Regions from separate parts of the Bifidobacterium scardovii JCM 12489 genome, predicted to be linked through region 1. Evidence: riboswitches for the same ligand, from Rfam matches in the RefSeq annotation. Region 1 holds a riboswitch; each other region holds the start of a gene.
The links. A riboswitch is a leader RNA that binds a small molecule or an ion and turns the genes downstream of it on or off. The one in region 1 is predicted to bind thiamine pyrophosphate.

Region 1 (7,146 bases):
GGGTCGACCATGACCTGCAGTCCGACAAAGGTCAGGTCCCGTTCGATGGCCTCCGGCGTGCACAGGTCCATCGCCGCCGCGGCGCCGCCGTCGTCCGGAACCGGGGCCGACGCGCCGGATGCCACGGCGTCGTCGACCGGGCCGCCATCCGCTGCGCCGTCATCGGCGCCGGCGGCGCGGTCCAGGTACTCAGCGATGACGCTCGGCACCCTGCGTTCGGCCACGGCCAGCACGCGCAGTCCCTTGTCCGCATAGGCATCGTTGGCCGCCATGATCCGCGAGCGCATGTCGTCGGTCATCGGCTGCGACTCGCCGTCGACCATCACCCGCGTGGCGAGCGCGACCACTTCGTTCGGCGCACCCTTGGTGTAGGCGGCCAAGGTGCCGTCGGGCATGCGGTTGATGACGCTCATGCGCTTGCGCCGCGAGTCGAACGGCAGTTCGCGCACGCGCGGCAGCTTGCGGTTCAGTTCGTCCGGATCGAGCCCGGCCTTGCGGCAGGAGACGAGCAGGCAGGCCTCGGTCGGGTCGCCGTACACCTGCCAGCGGCCGTTGGCGGAGGGCGCATGGGCCTCGCGCACGTCATGGTCCGGCTCGGATTCGTGCAGATGCGCGTTGGAGCAGAGCGCCCCGCCGGTGACCAGCTCGCGCAGCACCGCGTCGTCGGCGGCATGGCGGGCGGCCCCGTCGACGGTGATCTCGCCCTTCGGCGCGTATCCGGTGCCGCTCACCCGGTACTCGTGGGTCACGGTCCACAGGTATTCGACGGTCATCTCGTTGCGGGTCAGCGTGCCGGTCTTGTCGGTGCAGATCACCGACGTGGAGCCCAGGGATTCCACGCTGGAGAGCTTCTTGACCAGCGCGTTGCGCTTGCTCATGCGCTGCACGGCCATGGCGAGCGCCAGGGTCACGGTCGGCAGCAGGCCTTCGGGGATGAAGGCAACCACCATGCCGAGGGAGAAGATGAAGGTTTCGGCCAGCGGATTGTGCACGAACAGCACGTCCAGAACGAAGAACGCGACGCCGATGCACAGGGCGAAGATGGTGATCTGCCGGGTCAGGTGGTTGAGTTCGCGCTGCAGCGGGCTGACGTTGTCCTCCACGTTCTGGGTCAGGCGCGCGATTTTGCCGAATTTGGTGGTCATGCCGGTGTGGATCACCACCGCCCGCCCGTTGCCCTGCGCCACCGAGGTGCCGGCGAACACCAGATTGGGGATTTCGGCGGCCTGCAGGCCCTTGGTGTTGGCCGCGGCCGCGTTCTTGCGCGCTGGCGTGGATTCGCCGTTGAGCGTGGACTGGTTCACCTGCAGGTCGCTGGAGCTGACCAGGCGCGCGTCGGCGGAGATGCTGTCGCCCTCCTCGAGCACCAGCACGTCGCCGGGCACCAGCTCCTCGGCCAGGATCTGCGTGTTCTCGCCGTCGCGGATCACGGTGACGTGCTGCGGCAGCATGTTCTTCAGGGCCTCGGCGGCCTTGCCGGCCCGGTACTCCTGCCAGAAGCTGAACACGCCGTTGATGATGTTCACCAGCCAGACGGCGATGCCGAGCTCCTCCATGCCGGCCAGGAACGCGATGACGCCGGCAGCCCACAGCAGCAGCGCCATCAGGTGGGTGAAGCTCTTGAGGAACGTCACGGCGACGGGCGTCCTGCCTTCCTCCTCGATCAGGTTCTTGCCGTATGTGGACAGCCGTATCTCGGCCTGCGAGCCGGACAGCCCCTCGGCGTCGGTCTGCATGGCCCGGTACACCTTGTCGACCGGCATCAGGCTGATCTCGTCCATCGAATAGTTGGATGCCCTGTGGCTTTGCGTGATCATCGGCTGTCATCCCCCTTGCGGCGGGGCCGGCGCCCCTCGGCGGCGCCCCGCATCCATCTGCAGACAGTGTAGGTCCGCCGCCGCGCAAACGCCATGGGACTAAACCCCACGCCCGGCGCATATGTGGTGTTCCTCCGCACCGGCGGCCCCCTCGGGGAGGGAGCCGGAATCCGGCACGCGATTACGGTACGGGACACTAGTAGTCTCTTGCAAATTGTTGAGTTGATCCTCCCGCTGGCGGGAGGTGGCGCGTAGCGCCGGAGGGTGGTCGGATGCTTGATACGACTATGCTATCGACCACCCCCAGTCGGCTGCGCCGACAGCCCCGACATCACATGCGACGTGCGCTTCACGCACTGCTATGGGCAGTCCACAGGACTGCCCATCCAGCGGGGGCGTGGGCCACTGCATGATGCCACTAGACTGGGGATCGAAGATCCTGACGAACGGGAGGTCCCATGCGCGTGTTGGCCGAGAAGTGCACGCTGCTGGTGCTGGGCATGGCGCTGGCCCTGCTGCTGCCGCCCGGGGCTCAGCCGGACGGCGTGTTCGTCGCCGGGCTGCTGTCGGCCGTGTCCGCCGCCGGGCTGGCCGAATGGCTGCGCGCCGACACGCGATGGTCATGGCTGCCGTGCCTGGCGTATCCGGCCATCGCCGTCGCCGCGCCGGCATGGAGCGCGTTCGTGCCGCTTGTCGCCTACGATGCGGCGCGCCTGACCGGGGCGCCTCGGGCGGGCAAACCCGGCCGCGGCGCCGCCCGGATCACGGCCCCGCTCCCCTTCTCGGCCGGCGGCGCGACTCCGCTTGCATGGCTTGCGGCCGCCGCACGCTGGTTCTGGGCGCTTCCCTTGGCGGCGATGTGGTTCCGCGCCGCCACCGGCGGCAACGGCCTCGCCGGGTACCTGCCCGTGCTGGTGCTTGCGCCGGTCGCGCTGCTCGGGTTCGTTCTGGGCCGCGCCCGCGCCGGTGTGGACGCGGCGCGGCGCGCGCTGCTGCAGGCGCAGGACCGGGCGCGGGAGTCCTCCCGGTCCGCCCGCTCGCGCATCGCCGACATCGACGAGGAACGCGCCCAGTCGGTCCGCATGGCCACGCTCGGCGAACGCACGCGCATCGCCCGCGAGATCCACGACAACGTGGGCCACCTGCTGACCCGCGCGATCATGCAGGCGCAGGCCGGCAAGGCGGTGGCCGAGGCCACGGGCGACGCCGCCGCGGCCCGGGGGTTCGCCGCATTGGGCGGGACGCTGGACGACGCGATGACGATGGTGCGCCGTTCGGTGCACGACCTTGACGACGACGGCACCGATTTCGTCGCGCAGATCGACGATGCGGTCGCCTCGTTCGACGGCATCTCCCCCGGGTTCGCCGTGACGCTGGCCAACGACATCGCCTCGGCGCCGGCGCCGGTCTCGCGCTGCTTCGCCACGGTGATCAGGGAGGCCCTGTCGAATACGGTGCACCACAGCGCGGCCGCCTCCGCCAGCGTGACGCTGCGGGATTTCCCGGCGTTCTGGCAGCTGGTCGTGCAGGATCCGGGCCCGGCGAACGACGGCCATGCGCGGATGGCCGGCGAACCGACGCGGGGCATGGGCCTGGCGGATATCGAATCGCGGGTGCGGGCCCTCGGCGGCACCGCGGTCTGCGGCCCGTACGAGGGCGGCTGGCGCGTGTTCGCATCCGTGCCGAAACGGCGTCGGACCGATCAGCCGGGCACGCCGGCCGAACCGGAAGCGGCCGCGTGGAAGAGCTTGGAACCGACGACGCACCATGAATCGAGGAGCCGATGAGAATCGCAATCGTGGACGACGATCCGATCGTCTGCCAATCGCTGGAGACCATCCTGGCCGCCACGGGAGCGGGCGACGTGCTGTGGACGGCGCATGACGGCGACGCCGCCGTGCGGCGCTATTTCGAAACGCCGTCCAGCCATCCGGACGTGCTGCTCATCGACATCCAGATGCCCGGCCGGGACGGGCTGGACGCCGCCCGGGAGATTCTCGCCAGGGATCCGGCGGCGCGCATCCTGTTCCTGACCACGTTCTCGGACCGGAACTACATCGCGCAGGCGATGGATCTCGGCGCCAAGGGCTATCTCATCAAGCAGGACGTCGCGGCGGTGGCCCCCGCGCTGCAGGCGGTCATGGCCGGGCAGGTGGTGCTCGGAGCGGAGGTGCTCGGCAAGCTCACCGGCGCGGCGGGCCCCTCCGGCACGGGCCCGGCACCCGCCGCGGAAGGCGTGCCGGGCGGGTCCCTCGACGCGCTGCTGGGCGAACGCGAGCGCGACATCGCCGCGCTCGTCGCCGAGGGGCTCGACAACCGCGACATCGCCGCGACCCTGTACCTGAGCGAGGGCACGGTTCGCAACCGCATCAGCGCGATCCTCGACAAGCTGGGGCTCGCCAACCGCACGCAGCTCGCCATCGCGTGGATCAACGGGCACCGCTAATGCCCATCCCGGGTGCTAGCGTGGTCCCTGCATACGCGGAACACTAGGGGTGCCTTTGCGCTGAGATGGCTGCCGCCAATCCCTTCGAACCTGATGTGGGTAATACCAACGTAGGAAAGTGGTTTCGACGTCAGTCACGTCTGGTGGTCCCAGTGTGCGCTCCCATCCATCCCTTTTCGGAAAGCGACACGTACCATGACCGACAACACCGTCTCCTTCTCGCAGCGCCTGCTCAAGGCCGGGCAGCCCATCCTCGAGGAGATCATCAAGCATCCGTTCGTGCAGGGCATCGCCGACGGCGATCTGCCCAAGGAGGCGCTGACCTTCTACGTCGGTCAGGATTTCAACTATCTCAACGCCTTCATCAAGGTGTACTCCGGCGCGATCCAGAAGTGCGTGACCCGCGACCAGATGGCGTTCTTCGCCGGGCAGATCGGCTTCATCCTCAACAGCGAGATCCACCCGCACCACAACTTCTGCAACGTGGCCGGCGTGGCGTACGAATCCCTGCAGCACGAGGCCCAGGCCCCGTTCACCTACCTGTACAACGAGCACATGTACAACGCGGCGCGCACCGGCGATCTGATCGACGTGGTGGCCGCGATGACGCCGTGCCCGTGGACGTACACCGAAATCGCCAACCGCCTGGTGGCCGAGGGCAGGAACACGCCGGACAACGCGTTCAAGCCGTGGATCGACTTCTACGCGCACGTCGACGCAGCGGACGGCGAGGGGCTGCTGCCGAAGATGTACGCCATGATCGACGCCGAGGCCCCCAAGTACGACGCCTCGCATCTGGACCGCACCGAGGAGATCTTCCTCAAGAGCTGCGAACTGGAATGGGAGTTCTGGGATCAGGCGTACCACCAGCGCGGCTGGCGGTTCGTCAAGCCCGCGAACGTGCTCTGACCGGCGGTCTCCTTCCCTCTTGCGTGCGATCGGATCGGTCGGCACCCGACGGCCGTTCCCCGGCCGGTCCGATCGCGCCGTCCTTCAGTCGAAGCCGTCCGTCAGTCGAAGACGAAGTCGACGTCGACGATGTGGAAGCGCTCGGCGAGCGCGCGCTCGAGCGAGCGCTTGCGCCCAACCAGCTCGGTGGCGCTGATGAATTCGTCCCGGCACGCCAGATAGACCTCGACGTTGTAGCTCATGCCGGTCTTGTACACCTGCACGGCGTCCAGCGCGGTGCCGTTCGGCAGGTGGGTGGCGGCCAGATCCGCCGCGTGGGCGGTGGTCGGCCCGTCGGTCACCGCACCGCCGACCAGTTCCACGAACGAATCCCGGAGCACGCCGATCGGCTCCTTGGCCGAAACCGCCACCAGCAGCGTGGTGATGAAGAAGTCGCCGGTGTAGTGCAGGAACGCCAGCGGCGAGCCGTCGGGAACGAACAGCAGCAGCACCGCGACCGCGCCGATGCCCCCGGAGATGACCGCGTCGACGAGCGTCGCCTTGGATTCGGCGACCAGCAGCGTGCTGGATCCCCCGATCCTCGCGTTCTCGCGGCGGTAGTAGGCGAACAGCCCCAATCCGATGGCCACCATCGCGATCTCGTAGTAGACGACCGGCCCGAGCGTCATCTTCTCGCCGATGCCGTACCGCACGTAGTCGAGCGCGCTCTGGCTGACGCTGATCAGCGAGAAGGCGAGCAGCGCGATCGTCAGGATCGCCTTGCCGATGGCGTACACCGGCTCGAGCGCGAACAGCCCGTTGGGGAACCGCTCGGTGGTCCTTACGCTGCGTTTGGAGATCCAGATGGCGACGACGCCCGACACCAATGCGATCAGGGTGATGGCCGCGTCGAGGAAAATCGCCTCGATGCCGGTGGCGAGAAAGACCGCGACCCCGGCGAGGCCCATGACCGCGTTGGCACCGATGCCGACGATCAGCGCGCTGCGTTCCACGCGCTTGTGCTGGACGGTGTGCTGCATAGGGTACTCCTTACCGTTGCATGCGTCGTATACGTTCATGCCCGGTCGTTCAAACGCTGTTCGCGAGTCCCATATGCCCCGTGCGCATGAATCATGGTACCGGAATGCCGGGATCCGTTACGCCCGGGGCGATCCGCGTGTCGGGGGCCGCGCATCCGGCCGGGACCGCGGCGGAGAGCCCCTCCCATGCGACACGCGCCCCCATGCACGGGGGTGCCGTCCGTTGCCGCATGGACCGCGCCCGGTCCACGGCGACGGGCGTTTCGGGGACCGCGCGTTCCCCGAGGTCCCGTTGAACGCGCATCCGGGCCTCAGTACGATGACCCCAAGGCCGCGCCCGCGCACGCCGCGCGATGCCGCCGGCTTCAAGCGCCTACCGTCAGGGGGCCTACCGTCAGGGGGAACACATGGATCACACGCATAACGGTCACCGCTTCGGTGGCGACAATCCGAACGATGGCCGACCACGGAACGATGGCCGGCCGCAGAACGGCACCGCCGGCCAGCAGCCGGCCATGCCGCGCCAGCCGGCGCCGGAGGGGCCCTTCGCGCCGCCGCACCGCCAGCAGCAGTCCCAACAGCCAGGGCAGCCTCAGCGATCCAACCCCCAGCAGCCGACGCAGCCCTGGCCGGCCCAGCCGATCCCGCCGATGCAGGGCGCGCATCCGGCGCGGCCGGGCGCCCAACAGCCCCCGGACCAGTCGCCATGGCAGGGTCGGCCGCAGCCGGCGCAGCAGCACGGCCCCTGGTCGCGGCCCACGCCGAATCAACCGTATCAGCCGTACCAGCCGCAGTCCCAACCGCATCGGCAGCCAGCTCCCTTCCGGCAGCCCCGGCCGGGGCGGTCCGGGCGCCCTGCCGGCGGGCCGCCGAACGGGCGACGGCGCAATCCCGTGGCGGCCGCCTTCGCACGCCATCCGCGCATCATACTGGCGGTTGCCGGCGTCCTGCTCGT
Region 2 (7,146 bases), 680 kb from region 1:
TCGCGCACCGGATCACGCGCGAGGAAATCGAGGAGAGCGATCTCTTCCTGCCGATGACCGCCTCGCACATGCGCGCCCTGCTGCGCCAGCTGCCCGCCGACAAGCGGGGCAGCGTGCACATGTACCGCAGCTTCGACCCGAACCTGCCTGCGGTGACCCCCGGCCGCGAGGACGCCATCGATCTGGTCGACCCGTGGTATGGCGGTCCGCGCGAGTTCCAGGTCGCCATCGACCAGATCAAGGAAGTCGCGCCGTATATCGTCGACTGGGTCGAGACGCAGCTGTAACGGTTGCGGCGGCCGAGTCCGGGTGCCCGTCTCCTCTTGTGGGGAGTCGGGCACCCATCGTTTTGGGACGGTTCCGGGGATGCTTGGCCGGGGCGGGTAAGACGTGAGGGCGGGCAGTGCCCGGAGGCGAAAAAAGACCAGCCGCGGCTGGTCTTTTCGGGTTGGTACCCCCAGAGAGAGTCGAACTCTCGTTGTCAGATTGAAAGTCTGGTGTCCTAACCGTTAGACGATGGGGGCGGACAACTTGATTGATGATACGCGAGCGCCCTAGGTTGCGCAAATCGGCGTGTCGCTATGCGGCTGGCGCGCCCGGGAGGAGCGTGGCGCCGGGCGCGCTCCTCCCGGCATCCGGACACGCCGTCACACCGCGCGATAGGTGAAGTCGTGGATCGTGCGGCCGGCGGCGAGGCCCTTCTTCTCGAAATTGGTGAGCACCCGGCCGCCGAAGCGTTCGGATTCGGCGAAGTCGGCGTGCGGCATGTCCGCGGCGAGTTCGGCGTTGCCTTTGCCGACGTGCCCGGTCGGCAGGCTGACCGTCAGCCCGCCGGCGTTCTCGAACCCGGCGATGCCGTCCATCACCTCGTGCACATGCAGCGCGTAGTCCTCGATATCGGTGGCGATGCGCCACACCCCGCCGTCCGCCAGCGCGTGCCGCACGCTCGCGGCGAGCTCCGGCTGCACGATGCGGCGCTTGTGGTGCTTCATCTTGGGCCAGGGGTCGGGGAAGAAGGTCCACACTTCGCCGACCACGCCGGCGTCGGCATGCGCGAACAGCTCGGGCGCGTTCACCTGCGCGATGCGGATGTTGCCCAGATCCTGCTTGCCGGCCAGCAGCAGCGTGTGCGCGACGCCGGGGTCGTACACTTCCAGCGCCAGAAAATTCACGTCGGGGCGCGCGGCCGCGGCCGCCACGATGTTCTCGCCCTGCCCGGTGCCGATCTCCACGATCAGCGGATTGTCGTTGCCCCATGCGTTCCGCACGAAGTCGGCGTCGAACCGCACGTCGTCGCGCACGTTCAGCGAGCCCTCGCCCGCCGCGGCGTCCAGCAGGTATCGGTCGGCGTACCGGTCCCATGCCCGCTGCAGACGGTCGTCCAGGCGGCCCGAGCGGCGGACGAACGACAGCACCTTGCGGCCGTACAGCGCCGGCTTGTCATCATCTTGAGTAGTCATGCTCCCATTTATACCGTTCGCCCGCGAACGGGACCGGGGCCCGCCGTGTGGGGACGGGACGCGGTCGGTTCGCGGGCGAATGGTGGATGGGTCGCGGTGCGCGGTTCGCCGGCGGCGGGCCGGCCGCTGCCCGGCGGTCGGATCAGACGGCTTCCTCGAGGTGCAGCGGCTGCGGCATCGGGTCGTTCGAGTGCGGCAGCAGCGCATTCGTGATGCATCCGCCGTCGATCGAGGCGAGCGCGCGGTCGAGCTGCACGTTCAGATGCCCGTTCTCGGCCATCCACGTCGTGTAGCTGCGCACCATGTCGATGTTCGCGGTGCCCCAGTTGCCGTCGGCGTCGAACCAGGACGGGGTCACGGCCTCGAGCGAGGCGGCGATGACCTTCGGGTCGATGTGACACAGCGGCGGCTGCAGCGCGTGCACCGCGGCCGCGGGATCCTCCCTGGCCATCGCATAGCCCTGCGCGGTCGCCTCGGCGAAGTTGCGGACCAGCTGCGGGTTGCGGTCGAGCATCTCGCGGCGCACGGACACGAAGTACGAGTGGTGCGGCGCCACGTCGATCGCGTCGAACGGCAGCACGACCAGCTGGTCGAACGGCTCGGAACCCTGGTACGGCTCCCACCACGCCACGTTGATGAACGCGTCGAATTCGCCGCGCTCCACGGAGCGGATATCCGGCTCCCACTCGCCCGGGTCGATCGTGATCAGCTTGGAGAAGTCGCCGCCGTCCTTCTCGACGGCCTGCTGCAGCTCCGTGTACAGGCGCTTGACGCCCATGGGGATGCAGACGCGCTTGCCCTCCAGGTCGCGGAATCGCGTGATGCCGGTGGACTTGTTGGTGATGATGCCGCCGATCTGGCACTGGTTCATCACGGCGAACGAGAGCAGCGACGACTCGCCCTGCTGGTGGAACAGCAGCTGGTTGAGGCGCACCAGGGCGATGTCCACCTCGCCGCGCGCCAGCAGGTAGGCGGGGTCGCCGCGGTAGAAGTCGCCGCTGGTGAACTCGACGTCGATGCCGCGCTCGGCGTACAGGCCGCGCTCGCGGGCCAGGTACATGCCGGCGTGGTTGGTCCAGGGATGCACATATTCCAGACGGACTCTGAGCATGGGTGTTCTCCTTTGATTGTGGGGGTTGATTGGTTGGGAATCGGAAAGGCGGGGGCGGGAGCCGCGTTGCCGTGCTGGGATCTCCTACAGGGCGGCGCGCACGGCGTCGAGGAACGCGCGCCCGGCGGGGCGGAAGAACCATGCGGTGTGCGCGATCAGGGACACGTCATAGCACCACGCCGCATCGTCGGCGCGGCCGGTGCCGTCGGCGTAGTAGCCGATCCAGTTCAGCGACGCCTCCGCCTGGGCGACGGGCAGCATGTCGGCGACCAACGCGCGTTCGTTGTCGCCGAGCGGGCGCACCCGCTGGTATCCACGGATGATCGCGCCGGCGATGTCGGGCCGGCAGGCGGTGTCGTCCCCATTCATGATCTGCACGAATTGGATGGCGTTGCGCTCCAGCGCCTCCACCAAGTCGAACACGGCCGCGTTGCGGTCCGCAAGGCCGAAGTCGAACGCCGCGGACGGCGCGTCGCCGCGCCACAGGAAATTCGACACATGCGGGTCGCCGTGTGTCCAGCAGGACGGCAATTGATGGTAGGCGCCGCTGATGCGTTCCGAGAGTCGGCGGTGCTCCGCCAGATCACGGCGCAGATCGCGGTGCGTGTCCTTGAGATATCGGGCCACCGAAGGGCGTTGCGCCAGCCAGTCCTCCAGCGCGGCGTCCAGGTCGTCGCTGGCGAACAGGCCGAAACGGTCCTGGAACGGCGAGACGGATTCCGGCCGGGGCTCGTCGAAGGATGCGGCCGCGAGCGCGATGCGGGCGAGAAGGGCGCCCAGCCCCTCCGCCTCGGCGAGACTGCGCGGGGGATCCCAGGTCAGCGCGTCGGCATAGCGGTCCTCGCCGTCGGCCCGCGGGCAGACCTCATATACGGATGGCCCGACGGCGAGCGTGGTCCGCAGCGCGCCGGGAGCGGCGTGCTCGTCGAATTCGAGGAATGCCGGGCACGGCATGCCGGCGCTCGCCAGATGCGCGACGAACCGGTGATAGGGGAGTATGGACGGCGTATCGCGCACCGAGCGGTCGTAGCGCTTGATGAATACGTCGCCGTGATCGGTGCGCACCGTCGACCCGGACGCGGTCGGCCGCCCGCTATGGGCCAGCACCTCCTGCGCGCGCATCGGCTCGGCGAGCGCCGCGAGCACGCGGCCCGCCTCGTCGAGGGTCACGTCGGGCCATCGCTGCGCGACGATGTCCAGCTGCGGGTCGTTGTCGGCGTTCTCCATGACGAAGTCCTTTCGTTGGGCGGACCCCATCGTGCGGATCGACGGCGATCCGTGGCCCGTGCGGCGCGTGACGTTGGTGGCGCGCAAGCGGACCTGAGACTTCGTTCGCCGGTACTAGCCGAATCACGTTCTACGGTCGGGATCGTCCCCTCTCAGCTCGTATGAGCCCCCGTGTCTGATGGAAAAACACAGTAGGCCGAAGCGTGTACAACGTGCTATACTCAAATTGTACAAAAAGTAACAAATCAGAGCAAAAGTGAACAAAGGTTCGAATGGTAGCCTCTGTTCGCAGGAGCCCACTGAACAATCGAAAGGCCAGACATGACAGTTCTCGTCACTGGTGGGTGCGGCTATATCGGCGCCCATGTCGTCCACGCGCTTCACGAGGCCGGCGAACGGGTCGTCGTCGTCGACGATCTGAGCTACGGCAAGCCCACCCGCATCGAAGGCTCCCGTCTGTACGGCATGGACATCGCCGCGCCGGGCGCCGGCGAGCGCCTCGCCGAGATCCTCGACGCCGAAGACGTCGATTCCGTCATCCACTTCGCCGCGCGCAAGCAGGTCGGCGAATCCGTCGAGAAGCCGCTGTGGTACTACCAGCAGAACATCAACGGCATGCTCAACGTGCTCACCGGCATGACCAAGTCCAAGAACGCCAAGAAGCTCGTCTTCTCGTCCTCCGCGGCCACCTACGGCGTGCCGCCGGTCGATGTGGTGCCCGAGGACGTGGTGCCGATGCTGCCGATCAACCCCTACGGCCAGACCAAGCTCTTCGGCGAGTGGATGGCCCGCGCCTGCGAGCAGCCGTTCGGCATCCGCTTCTGCGCGCTGCGCTACTTCAACGTGGCCGGCTGCGGCCCCGTCGAGCTTGAGGATCCGGCCATCCTGAACCTCATCCCGATGCTGTTCAACCGCCTGAAGCAGGGCAAGGCCCCGGCCATCTTCGGCGATGACTACCCGACTCCGGACGGCACCTGCGTGCGCGACTACATCCACGTCTCCGACCTGGCCGACGCGCATATCGCCGCCCTGAAGTACCTCGACCGCGACGAGCGCAAGTACGACGCCTTCAACGTCGGCACCGGCGAGGGCACCTCCGTGCGCCAGATCGTCGACGAGGTCAAGAAGGTCACCGGCCTGCCGTTCACCGAGGCCGTCATGGCCCGCCGTGCCGGCGATCCGCCGCACCTCATCGGCTCTCCGAAGCGCATCAACGAGGAGATGGGCTGGCACGCCAAGTACGATGTCGAGGACATCGTCAAGTCCGCATGGGATGCGTGGCAGGCCAACCCCGAGCACCACATCGACGTCGCCACCTGGAAGCAGGTCGACTAGCGGCGTCGCCGTTCCGCCGCGGGGCGGGTGTGCCGTCGTCCGCCATTCGGCGGCCGGCGGTCGCCCGTTGCGCGGTGAGCGAACGGCTCGTCGAGCCGCGATCAGGCGGTGATTGAGCTGACTGAGATTACGGGGCGCAGTCCGGGAAACCGGCTGCGTCCCGTGCTTTTCCGGGCGTAGACTTGAAGCCATGAGCGATACCACTCCGAATTCAGATCCGCAGGTGCCGTACGACCAGCAGGGGCCGGCACGGGGGCAAGCGCGGGATCAGGCGCAGGGCCAGCAGGGGCGGTCCTCCCAGTCGAATCCATCGAATCCATCCGGTCAGCCGGGCTCCTTCTCCCAATCGGCTCCATCCGCGCCGCAGGCGGGGTGCGGGCAGTCTTCCTATGCGCAGACGCCTTCCGCTCAGCCGTCTCCCGCACAGCCGGCATACGGTCAGGTGGGCGGTCAACCGGGCGGTCGCCCGGACGGTCAGGTGGGGTATGGTCAGGCGTACGGCCAGCAGTCCTACGGCCGGCAATCTTACAGTCAGCAGCCTTACGGTCAGGTGCCATATGGCCGGCCGGGCGGGCCGGCGTATGGCGGGCCGGGCGACGATGGTCGGCAGTACGCGCAGCAAGGCGGGCAGCCGTATGCGGGACAGGCCGGTCAGCAGGGCAACCTGTATGGCTATCCGCCGCAGTACGGATATCCGGCTGCCGGTCAGCCCTATCCTCCGCAGGGCGTGCCGGGTTACATGGCGCCCTATGAAAAATGGAACGTGATGTGCATCGTGGGCTTTGTGCTGGCGTTCGTCCTGCCGCCGGTGGGGTTGGTGCTTTCGATCGTGGCTCTGGTGCAGATCAACAAATCCCGGGAGAAGAGCAAGGGACTGTCGGTCGCCGGCATCGTCATCGGGGCGATCAACACCGTGCTGCTCATCCTGATCATCATGTTCATCGGCTGGGCGATCAACGCGGTGTCCAACTATCCGTACGATCGGTCCTATATGTATGACGATTGCTCCTATTCGATGGACGGCGAATGCGACGGCTCGGATGCGTGGGACGATTACGCCGATGATTTCTCCGCCAAATATGCCGGCGCGTACGGCGCTTCCGGTGATGCCGTTGCCCCGCGGGAGTCGGCTTCCGGCGCGTTCGCCAATGCCGATGGGCGGTACGCGGTGGAGTATGGAGCGTCGCTGGGTGACGTGCTGGGGGAGTGACCGGCTCGCATGGTGCCACGCGGGTGATTGTCGGAGCGAGTGGTTTCGGATGGGCGATTTCCGCATGATCGCGCGGATCGGCGCCTTGGCGGACGGGTCGCCGGCACGGCTTCGCGAGTGGCGACACGCCGTGATTTGCGTGTGGCTGAGATATCTGTAATATAACTACTCGTTGCCTCGCACAAGTGAGGATCAACACGGCCCCGTAGCTCAGTTGGTTAGAGCGCCGCCCTGTCACGGCGGAGGTCACCGGTTCAAGTCCGGCCGGGGTCGCTGGAAGCGATGAACCCGGATCCTCCGGGTTTTTTCAACTCCATGGCTCTGTAGCTCAGTTGGTAGAGCGAACGACTGAAAATCGTTAGGTCAGCGGATCGATGCCGCTCGGAGCCACCACGCGGAACCCCGCAGGTCTTGCATCACAAGGCTTGCGGGGTTTTCGTTTTGTCCTCATATACCCATGGAACAGGCGAGGGGCGGCCGAACCGGCGGGTTTTAATGCGGCGTCGTATTAAAACCACCCCGACACGCCTACTGACACAAGACTAAACCCGGAACATAAACACCACATTTAGTTCCTGTAACCCGGTTTCCGAACGGGACTCGTTGTCGAGCCTGTGGGCGAGATGCTCCGCTGACGGGTATTTGAGCGAGGCGAAGCATATATCCTGTGGGAATCGTGCTCTGCTGTGTGCTGTATGGGGTGCGGGATGTTGAGACCGTATTCGTGTTGCTCCGCTGAGAAGCGTCTGAGCGGGGTGGATCGTATACCGAGTGGAAGTTGGGCCTTGTCGCGCTCTGCATGT
Region 3 (7,146 bases), 880 kb from region 1:
GTGTGTAGCAGAACCGGTTGCACACCCATGATAAAACGTATAATCCGGCATGATTTAGGGTCGGTCTCGGCGTGCGCGCACCGACAACTCGACGTTGGCGTACCGCAGGCACTTCCGGACGCGTCGGAACTGCCCGGAGACGTGTCCGGAAGCATCCGGAGATGTGCTGAAACTTCCCGAAGGCGCGTCGAAACCGCCCGAAACCATCGCTGATGGTGCGTTTGGCGTATCGACGGCACATGGCGGTGTGTCCGGCGCGGCATAGGAGGCGCCGGACACACCGCCCGAGGGCTACTCTTCGCCCTGCTTGGCGGCGATGATCTCGTCGACGAGCTTCGGCTTCTCGATGAGCTGGCCGGTGAAGCCGGGGCGGATGTCCATGTGCAGCACGAGGCTCGTGCGGTAGCCCTGCTCCGCAAGCTTCTTGGCGGCGTCGCCGGCCACCCGCAGCACCTCGTCCAGATCGCCCTCGACGTTGGTGAACACCGCGTTGGTGCTCTGCGGCAGGCCGGATTCGCGGATCACCTCGACGGCCTCGGCCACATACCCCGACAGCTCCGAGCCCACGCCGTGCGGCGCGATCTGGATCGCCGCCACCGTGTTGAGATACGGCTTGCCGGTCTTGGGATCGATCGGCACTTCCTGCTTGATTGCGTTACGGTCGAACGTCATATGTCGCTCCTTGGCGAATAGCCTTCCGTTGATATTGACTGATATTGGCCGATGCCGTCTGATGCCGACGGCTTCGGCCGGCACCGCCGCCGGCATCAGCGCCAGCGCCACGCGTGGTCCATCGGCCCCGAGCCGTGGCCGAGGTCGAGCTGCGCGTTGAGCGCGCCGGTCAGATACTCCTTGGCATGGCGGATCGCGTTCTCCAGCGTATCACCCTTCGCGAGGTTCGAGGCGATCGCCGACGAGAGCGTGCAGCCGGTGCCGTGCGTGTTCGGGTTGTCGACGCGCTCGCCGTCGATCCAGACCGCCGTGCCGTGGTCGAACAGCAGGTCGTTGGCGTCGGCAACGCCATGGCCTCCCTTGACCAGCACCGCGCAGCCGTAGTGCTCTCCGATGACGCGGGCCGCATCCTCCATGGCCGCCCGGTCTCCGATGCGCGCATTCGCGTCCGCGTGCTCCGACCACTTGCCGGTCTCGAGCGTCGCCTTGTCGTGCGCTATGAGGTCGAGCAGCACTTCGGTTTCGGGGATGTTCGGCGTGATCACCGTGGCGAGCGGGAACAGGCGCGTGGTCAGCGCGGCGATCGCGTCATCGTCGATGAGCTTGGCACCGGAGGTGGCGACCATCACCGGGTCGAGCACGATGTTCTTCGCCTGATGCGCCTCGAGCCGGTCGGCGATCGCGTTGATCAGCTCGGCGGACGAGACCATGCCGATCTTGATGGCCTGCGGCGGGATGTCGGTGAACACGGCGTCGATCTGCGCGGCGACCATGGCCGGCGTCACGTTCTCCACGCCGGTGACGCCCATCGTGTTCTGCGCGGTCAGCGCGGTGATCGCGCTCATGCCGAACACGCCGTTGGCGAGCATGGTCTTCAGGTCGGCCTGCATGCCGGCACCGCCGGAGGAGTCCGAGCCGGAGACGGCGAGTACCGGGATGAGGGTGGTGGTCATGATGGTTCCTTTCGTATGACCGCGGCGAACGCGGTGCAAATCTTCCGTGGTTCCGCCCGGCGAGCGCCATGCGGGCGTAGCCGTGGCGTATCCGTATCGGGCGGGGCTTGCCATACCGGCGCCGTGGGGAGCGTCAGGCGCGGTTCTCCTTCCACGCTTCGACCAGTTCGCGGGTGGCGGCCAGCGGATCCGGCGCCCCGGCGATCGCCGAGACGACGAACCATCCGGCCGCCTTCGTGCGCGCCAGCATCGGCACGTCGTCGGCGTGCACGCCGCCGCCGACCACGATCGGGTAGGCGCTCGCCGCGCACAGCGCGTTGATCTGGGCCTCGTCCAGCGTGTGGCGGGTGCCGTCCGCCTCGACGACCGCCGCGTCCGGCTTGGTGATGGTCGCATGCAGCGGGCCGGCGCCGAGGTAGTCGATGCATCCTTCCGGCAGATCGTTCGCGGCGCGCACCTGCGCCACGAGCTCCGCCGACAGGCCGATGATCGCATCGTCGCCCAGCAGGGCGCGGGCCGCCTGCGGCTGCATGTCGGTCTGCCCGATATGCACGCCGTCGACCTTGATGCCCAGATAGCGGCACTGCCATGCCACGTCCACGCGGTCGTCGATCACGAACGGCACCGATTCGGATTTGCCGTTGTCGGCGATGACCTGCGCGATCTGCCGCGCGGCGGCCGTGATGTCCGCGGCGTCCCCGGGCTTGGCGCGCAGCTGGATGAACGTGGCGCCGCCCTTGAGCGCCTCGTCGACCACTCCGGCGACCGGGCGCCCCTTGGTGTCCTGCGGCCCGACCACGAAATAGGCGGACAGGTCGTACTGGTCGCGCATCGATGCGTATGGATAGTTGCTCATATCATGTCCTTTGCCATTGGGTCTGGTTATGCACGCCGCATGCGGGCTGCCGCCCGCACATGAACCGCCGCTAGCGCGCCACGACGATCTCGGAGGCGGCGACCTGCTCGGGGGTGAGATTCCACAGCGCGTCGAGCAGATGCACCTGGAACGAACCCGGGCCGTCCGAAAGGCGTTCGGCGATCTCACCGGCGCGGTTGTAGAGCAGGGATGCGGCCAACGTCGCGGTCAGCGGCTCGGCCACGGCCAGATAGGTCGCGGTCACGCCACCCAGCGAGCATCCGGCGCCGGTGATCTTCGACATCAGCGCGCTGCCGCCGGGCAACCGATAGATGCGATCGCCGTCGGTCACCAGATCGACCTTGCCCGACACCGCCACGGCCGCTTGGCCGCCGGGCGACAGAGGCGCCATATGCCGGGCCAGCCGCCTGGCCGCATCGGTCGCGGATTCCACGTCGTCGACGGATTCCACGCCGGCCGGCCGCGTGCTGGGATGCTCGTCGCCCGAGACGCCATCGTCCTGCCTGCCCAGCCCCCACATGTCGCACAGGGCGATGACCTCCGAGGCGTTGCCGCGGATGATGGTCGGCGGATAGTCCTTGAACGCGGTCAGGATGGCGGTGCGCGTCGCGCCGATGCCGGCCGCCACCGGGTCGAGCACCCACGGATGGCCGCTCTGGTGGAAGGCGCGCGCGATCTGCGGCAACGCCTCCTTGTAGAACGGCAGCAGCGTGCCGACGTTGATGTAGTCGGCGCCCGAAATCGCCGACGTGTCGATCACGTCGTCGGGCAGAAAGCTCATCGCGGCCGTACCGCCCGCGGCCAGCTGCGCGTTCGCGACCAGATTGATCGTCACGAAATTGGTGAAGGATTGGGCGAGCGGCGTCGTTGCGCGCACGTCGCGCACCGCCTGCGCGATCCGGTCCCGCAACGCTGCGGGATCCCCCGCCGCATGCGGGTCCGATGGCGTTTGCGCGGCCGTGCGGCCATTGCACCCATGCCTATGCGAATCGTTCATATCGCTGCTCCCTACGATGGTCTTAACCAACAGGTTCTAAGGGTCAGGCCTGCGCCATTCTCAACCCGTCGTACCGGCCGGGTTCCCCTGCATTACGTTGCCGACGCTATGCACCAACATGGACAATTTCGTGTCGAAATCGCAAAACCGGTATCGCCGGTCTGGCGCGTCGCCGCGATGTGTGGCATTGGACGCGTTCGACACGCCAACTTGTTTCTATGATGGAAAGTAGTATTGTTTTCCGTGTTGGAAAGAAGTTTTGTCGCGACGACGATGAATCGAGATGATGCGCACATGGATGGCGAACGATCGTTCCTGCCGGATTCACCGGCGGAGCAGGCCCTGCGCCTGATCGACGGCGACCGTGCGCGGCTGGTCACGCGCGTGCGGTTCCCGCACTGGTACTACCTGTCGCTGATGGGCAATGCGGCGTTTCTGGACCTGCTCGCGTGGTCGGAGCTCAGCGTGCCGGCGTCGGTGTTCGGCGGATCGAAGGAGGTGCAGGCGTGCGCGTTCCTCGCCGCGTGTGCGATCGCGCTTGCCTGGCTGTTCGGCAATGCGTTGCGGATCAGCCGCGAATATGGGCTGATGGTCAGGGACCGGCATTGCCTGCGCCGTATGACCGGCCGTGCGTGGATGCGCCTGACGGGTGCCGCGGCGGTGTGCTGGGGCGGCTGCGCGCTGATGATGGCCGCCGGCCTGCATGGCGTGCCGCTGCTGTGGATGCTGCCGGTCGTTGCCGCCTCGGCCGGTGGATTCGCCTATCTGATGCGCCTGCTCGAGGACGAGCTGTTGCGGGGCGTGGCCGGAAGGAATCTGCGATGAATGAGCGGACTGTTGGGCGGACAGACGGCGGGAGCGGCGAGGAAAGCGGTGTGACGCCGCATTTCGACGAGGTGATCCACGCGCCGATCCGGCTGCGTATCTGCGGGCTGCTGGCCGCCTCCGACTCGGTGCGGTTCGACGTGTTGCGAGACACGCTCGGCATCAGCGACGCGACATGCTCCAAGCATCTGAAAACCTTGGCGGACGCCGGATACGTGACGATCGAGAAGAAATCGGGGCTTACGCGGCGGTACCCGATCACCTGGGTGTCGCTCACCTGGCAGGGGCTGGCCGCGTTCAACGCGCACGTGGAGGCGCTCCGGCAGATCGTCGCCGGTGTGATGCCGGACCCCGGCGAGCCGCGCTATGACAAGGCGCGGTGATGCTGACGAACAGATCGGGGGAGGGTGTATAGCTGTGTGCGGAGATCACTCCTCAGGCCGCTTCGCGGCCAGCGTCCAGCAATCGCGGACGGCCTTCGATCGCGTTCTTTCCGCTCGCCTGTCGGCTCGAACACACCTGAAAACGTCTCTGGCGTTTTCTTCAAGACTCGGCCCCCTCATGGGGAGTAGAAAAGCTAAGCGGAAGAACTGAAGGGATCATATGAAGGGGTTGCTGTACAGGGATCTGGGACGGCTGCGGCATGACTGGGTGATGCTGACGTTCGTGGTCATCGGCGGCGCGATGCCGTTGGCGTCGCTGATCCGCGACGAAATCGGGCACGCGGATGCCGCCGTCGCGACGGTCGATCTGGCCGCCGCACTGGCGTCGATGCTGATGATCGTCGTGCCGCCGGTGATATCGGGATCGGTCGGAGGGGATCGCGGCGACGGCGTCCTCGGGACGTTCCGGTCCAGTGGCCGGCCCATGGGAGAGTACGTGGCGGAGAAACTGCTGCTGGGCACCGTCCCGGCCGCGGCATACACCGCCGTGATCCTGGTGGTCGCGGCGCGGGCGATCGGCGTGACGGATGCGGAACCGATCGCGTTCATGCTGACGGCGACCGTGCTGTTCTGCGTGTTCACCACGCTCGGCGTGCTGCTGACCGGCGGCAACGTCGTGATCGGCATGCTCGTGTCGGTCGTGGTCTTGGCCGGTCTGGCCGGCTCGTGGCTCATGCCGACGCGTATTCCGCTGGTCGTCAGGACGGCGGGATTCGTCGTGGTCGCTGCGGTGCTCGGCGTCATCGCGGTCGCTGTGTTCGACCGTCGGTTCGTCGATACGCGGCGGGCGCTCCCCTCCTGATCTCGGTCGGGTTGTTGTTCTCTTTACTTTTGTCATTCTCTTCATCATTCTTTGCGTCATTTCGACTTCGCTTCGCTCCGCTCGAGACGACGGGAGAGGGAAAGGGGCAGATATGCCTGAAAACGGTCGGACGATCATCGCGGCGCGCGATGTCACGTTCGGATACACGCGCAAGAAAACGGTGCTCGAGCATGTGAGCTTCGACGTGCCGCAAGGGCAGTCGCTGGCGATCCTGGGATACAACGGCGCCGGCAAGACCACGCTGTTCAATATCATCGTCGGGCTATTGCGGCCAAGGTCCGGCGAGGCGATCATCAACGCGAACCTCGTGCCGAGCATGCAGGACGTGTTCCAGCTGTCCGACGAGTCGAACCTCGCCGCGACCATGACCGTGCGCGAGAACATCCGGTTCCGCGCCATGCTCATGGACACGGGCCGGGGGAGCGGCCGGCGGGCCATCGACCCCGCGCATCTGGAGAACGAGAAGCTCGTGCAGGCGTTCGGGCTGGCCGAGCACCTCGACAAGAAAGTCAAGGAGCTGTCAAGCGGTCTGCGCAAGCGCGCCGGACTCGTCGCCGGCATGCTGTTCGAGCCACACGTCATCCTGCTCGACGAGCCGACCAACTCGGTCGACCCGATCACCCGCGACCTCATGATCGACCTGATGGGGCAGCTGAGCGATTCCGGCCGCACGATCCTGACCATCACGCACGACCTCGAATACTGCTGGAGCGTGGCCGACCGGGTCGTCATCCTCGACGACAGGCACATCGCCAAGGACATGATGCTCGACGACTTCAAGGACTTCGACGCGTTCAAACGGGCCGCCACACTCGGCCGCACCGTTGACGAATCCGTCGACTTCGGCATTCGGTAGGCGACCGGCAAGGAGGCGGATGATGAAAGCGTTGTTCTGGCATGACTGGCGGGTGTGCGGAAACCGGGGCATCTTCTGGGCGGTGATGATCGGCAACCTGGTGCTGGCGATCGCCATCACGAGCTATGCGGGCGGCACCGCGCAGGCGAACGGCTTCGGCCTGCGGCAGGTGCACGCCATAACGGCGTCGCTGATGGCGATCTGGGCGCCGCTGTTCGCCTATGAACCGGCGGCCGAGGCCGGAAGTCTCGCGCTGGGCAACAGCGGATGGAGCTTCGAGGAGTCGGCGCAACGCTACAGCGAACGCGCGTTCCGCGAATCGGGACGCCCGATGGCCGAATACCTGCTCTCGCGCATGCTGTTCGCATTGATCCCGCTGGCGGTGTCGATGATGCTCCTGATCGGCTACCTGCTGGCGTTCGGCGGACTCGGCTGGACGGACCTCGTCTCGCTGCCCCTGCTGACCGCCTACGGTTCGGTGGCCGCGGTCAGCTGCTGCATCACCCTGATCGTGATGGCGACCACGAGCACGAACCTGCACAGTCTCGTCGCGATGGCGTACCTGACCTACATACCCATGGGACTGCTGACCGGTGTCAACACCGCCACGATGGTATGGGGCTGGCCGCAATGGCTGCCGTTCATCGTGATGCTGGCCGTCGTGGCCGCCTTGTTCGTGATCGCATGCATCGTGATCGGC

Region 2: linked by a shared signal. The riboswitch ahead of BBSC_RS02965 (phosphotransferase) and the one ahead of tenA (thiaminase II) in region 1 are both predicted to bind thiamine pyrophosphate.
Region 3: linked by a shared signal. The riboswitch ahead of BBSC_RS09330 (hydroxyethylthiazole kinase) and the one ahead of tenA (thiaminase II) in region 1 are both predicted to bind thiamine pyrophosphate.

Annotation. Positions count from the first base shown of each region.
Region 1 covers NZ_AP012331.1:1,390,378-1,397,523, reverse strand. Annotated here, with positions in the region: gene BBSC_RS05740 (cation-translocating P-type ATPase) at 1-1,817, opposite strand, end outside; gene BBSC_RS05735 (sensor histidine kinase) at 2,276-3,604, shown strand; gene BBSC_RS05730 (response regulator transcription factor) at 3,601-4,263, shown strand; TPP riboswitch at 4,299-4,397, shown strand; gene tenA (thiaminase II) at 4,459-5,172, shown strand; gene BBSC_RS05720 (cation transporter) at 5,274-6,191, opposite strand; gene BBSC_RS05710 (transglutaminase domain-containing protein) at 6,599-7,146, shown strand, end outside.
Region 2 covers NZ_AP012331.1:713,321-720,466, forward strand. Annotated here, with positions in the region: gene BBSC_RS02945 (low molecular weight protein-tyrosine-phosphatase) at 1-287, shown strand, start outside; tRNA gene BBSC_RS02950 (tRNA-Glu) at 450-524, opposite strand; gene trmB (tRNA (guanosine(46)-N7)-methyltransferase TrmB) at 648-1,460, opposite strand; gene BBSC_RS02960 (ABC transporter substrate-binding protein) at 1,603-2,571, opposite strand; gene BBSC_RS02965 (phosphotransferase) at 2,656-3,798, opposite strand; TPP riboswitch at 3,882-3,981, opposite strand; gene galE (UDP-glucose 4-epimerase GalE) at 4,120-5,133, shown strand; gene BBSC_RS14155 (DUF4190 domain-containing protein) at 5,324-6,343, shown strand; tRNA gene BBSC_RS02980 (tRNA-Asp) at 6,543-6,616, shown strand; tRNA gene BBSC_RS02985 (tRNA-Phe) at 6,661-6,736, shown strand.
Region 3 covers NZ_AP012331.1:2,266,120-2,273,265, reverse strand. Annotated here, with positions in the region: gene BBSC_RS09345 (thiamine-binding protein) at 292-672, opposite strand; gene thiD (bifunctional hydroxymethylpyrimidine kinase/phosphomethylpyrimidine kinase) at 768-1,625, opposite strand; partial or broken gene thiE (thiamine phosphate synthase) at 1,765-2,481, opposite strand; gene BBSC_RS09330 (hydroxyethylthiazole kinase) at 2,552-3,499, opposite strand; TPP riboswitch at 3,491-3,598, opposite strand; gene BBSC_RS09325 (hypothetical protein) at 3,794-4,324, shown strand; gene BBSC_RS09320 (transcriptional regulator) at 4,321-4,707, shown strand; gene BBSC_RS09315 (hypothetical protein) at 4,928-5,569, shown strand; gene BBSC_RS09310 (ABC transporter ATP-binding protein) at 5,682-6,446, shown strand; gene BBSC_RS09305 (hypothetical protein) at 6,466-7,146, shown strand, end outside.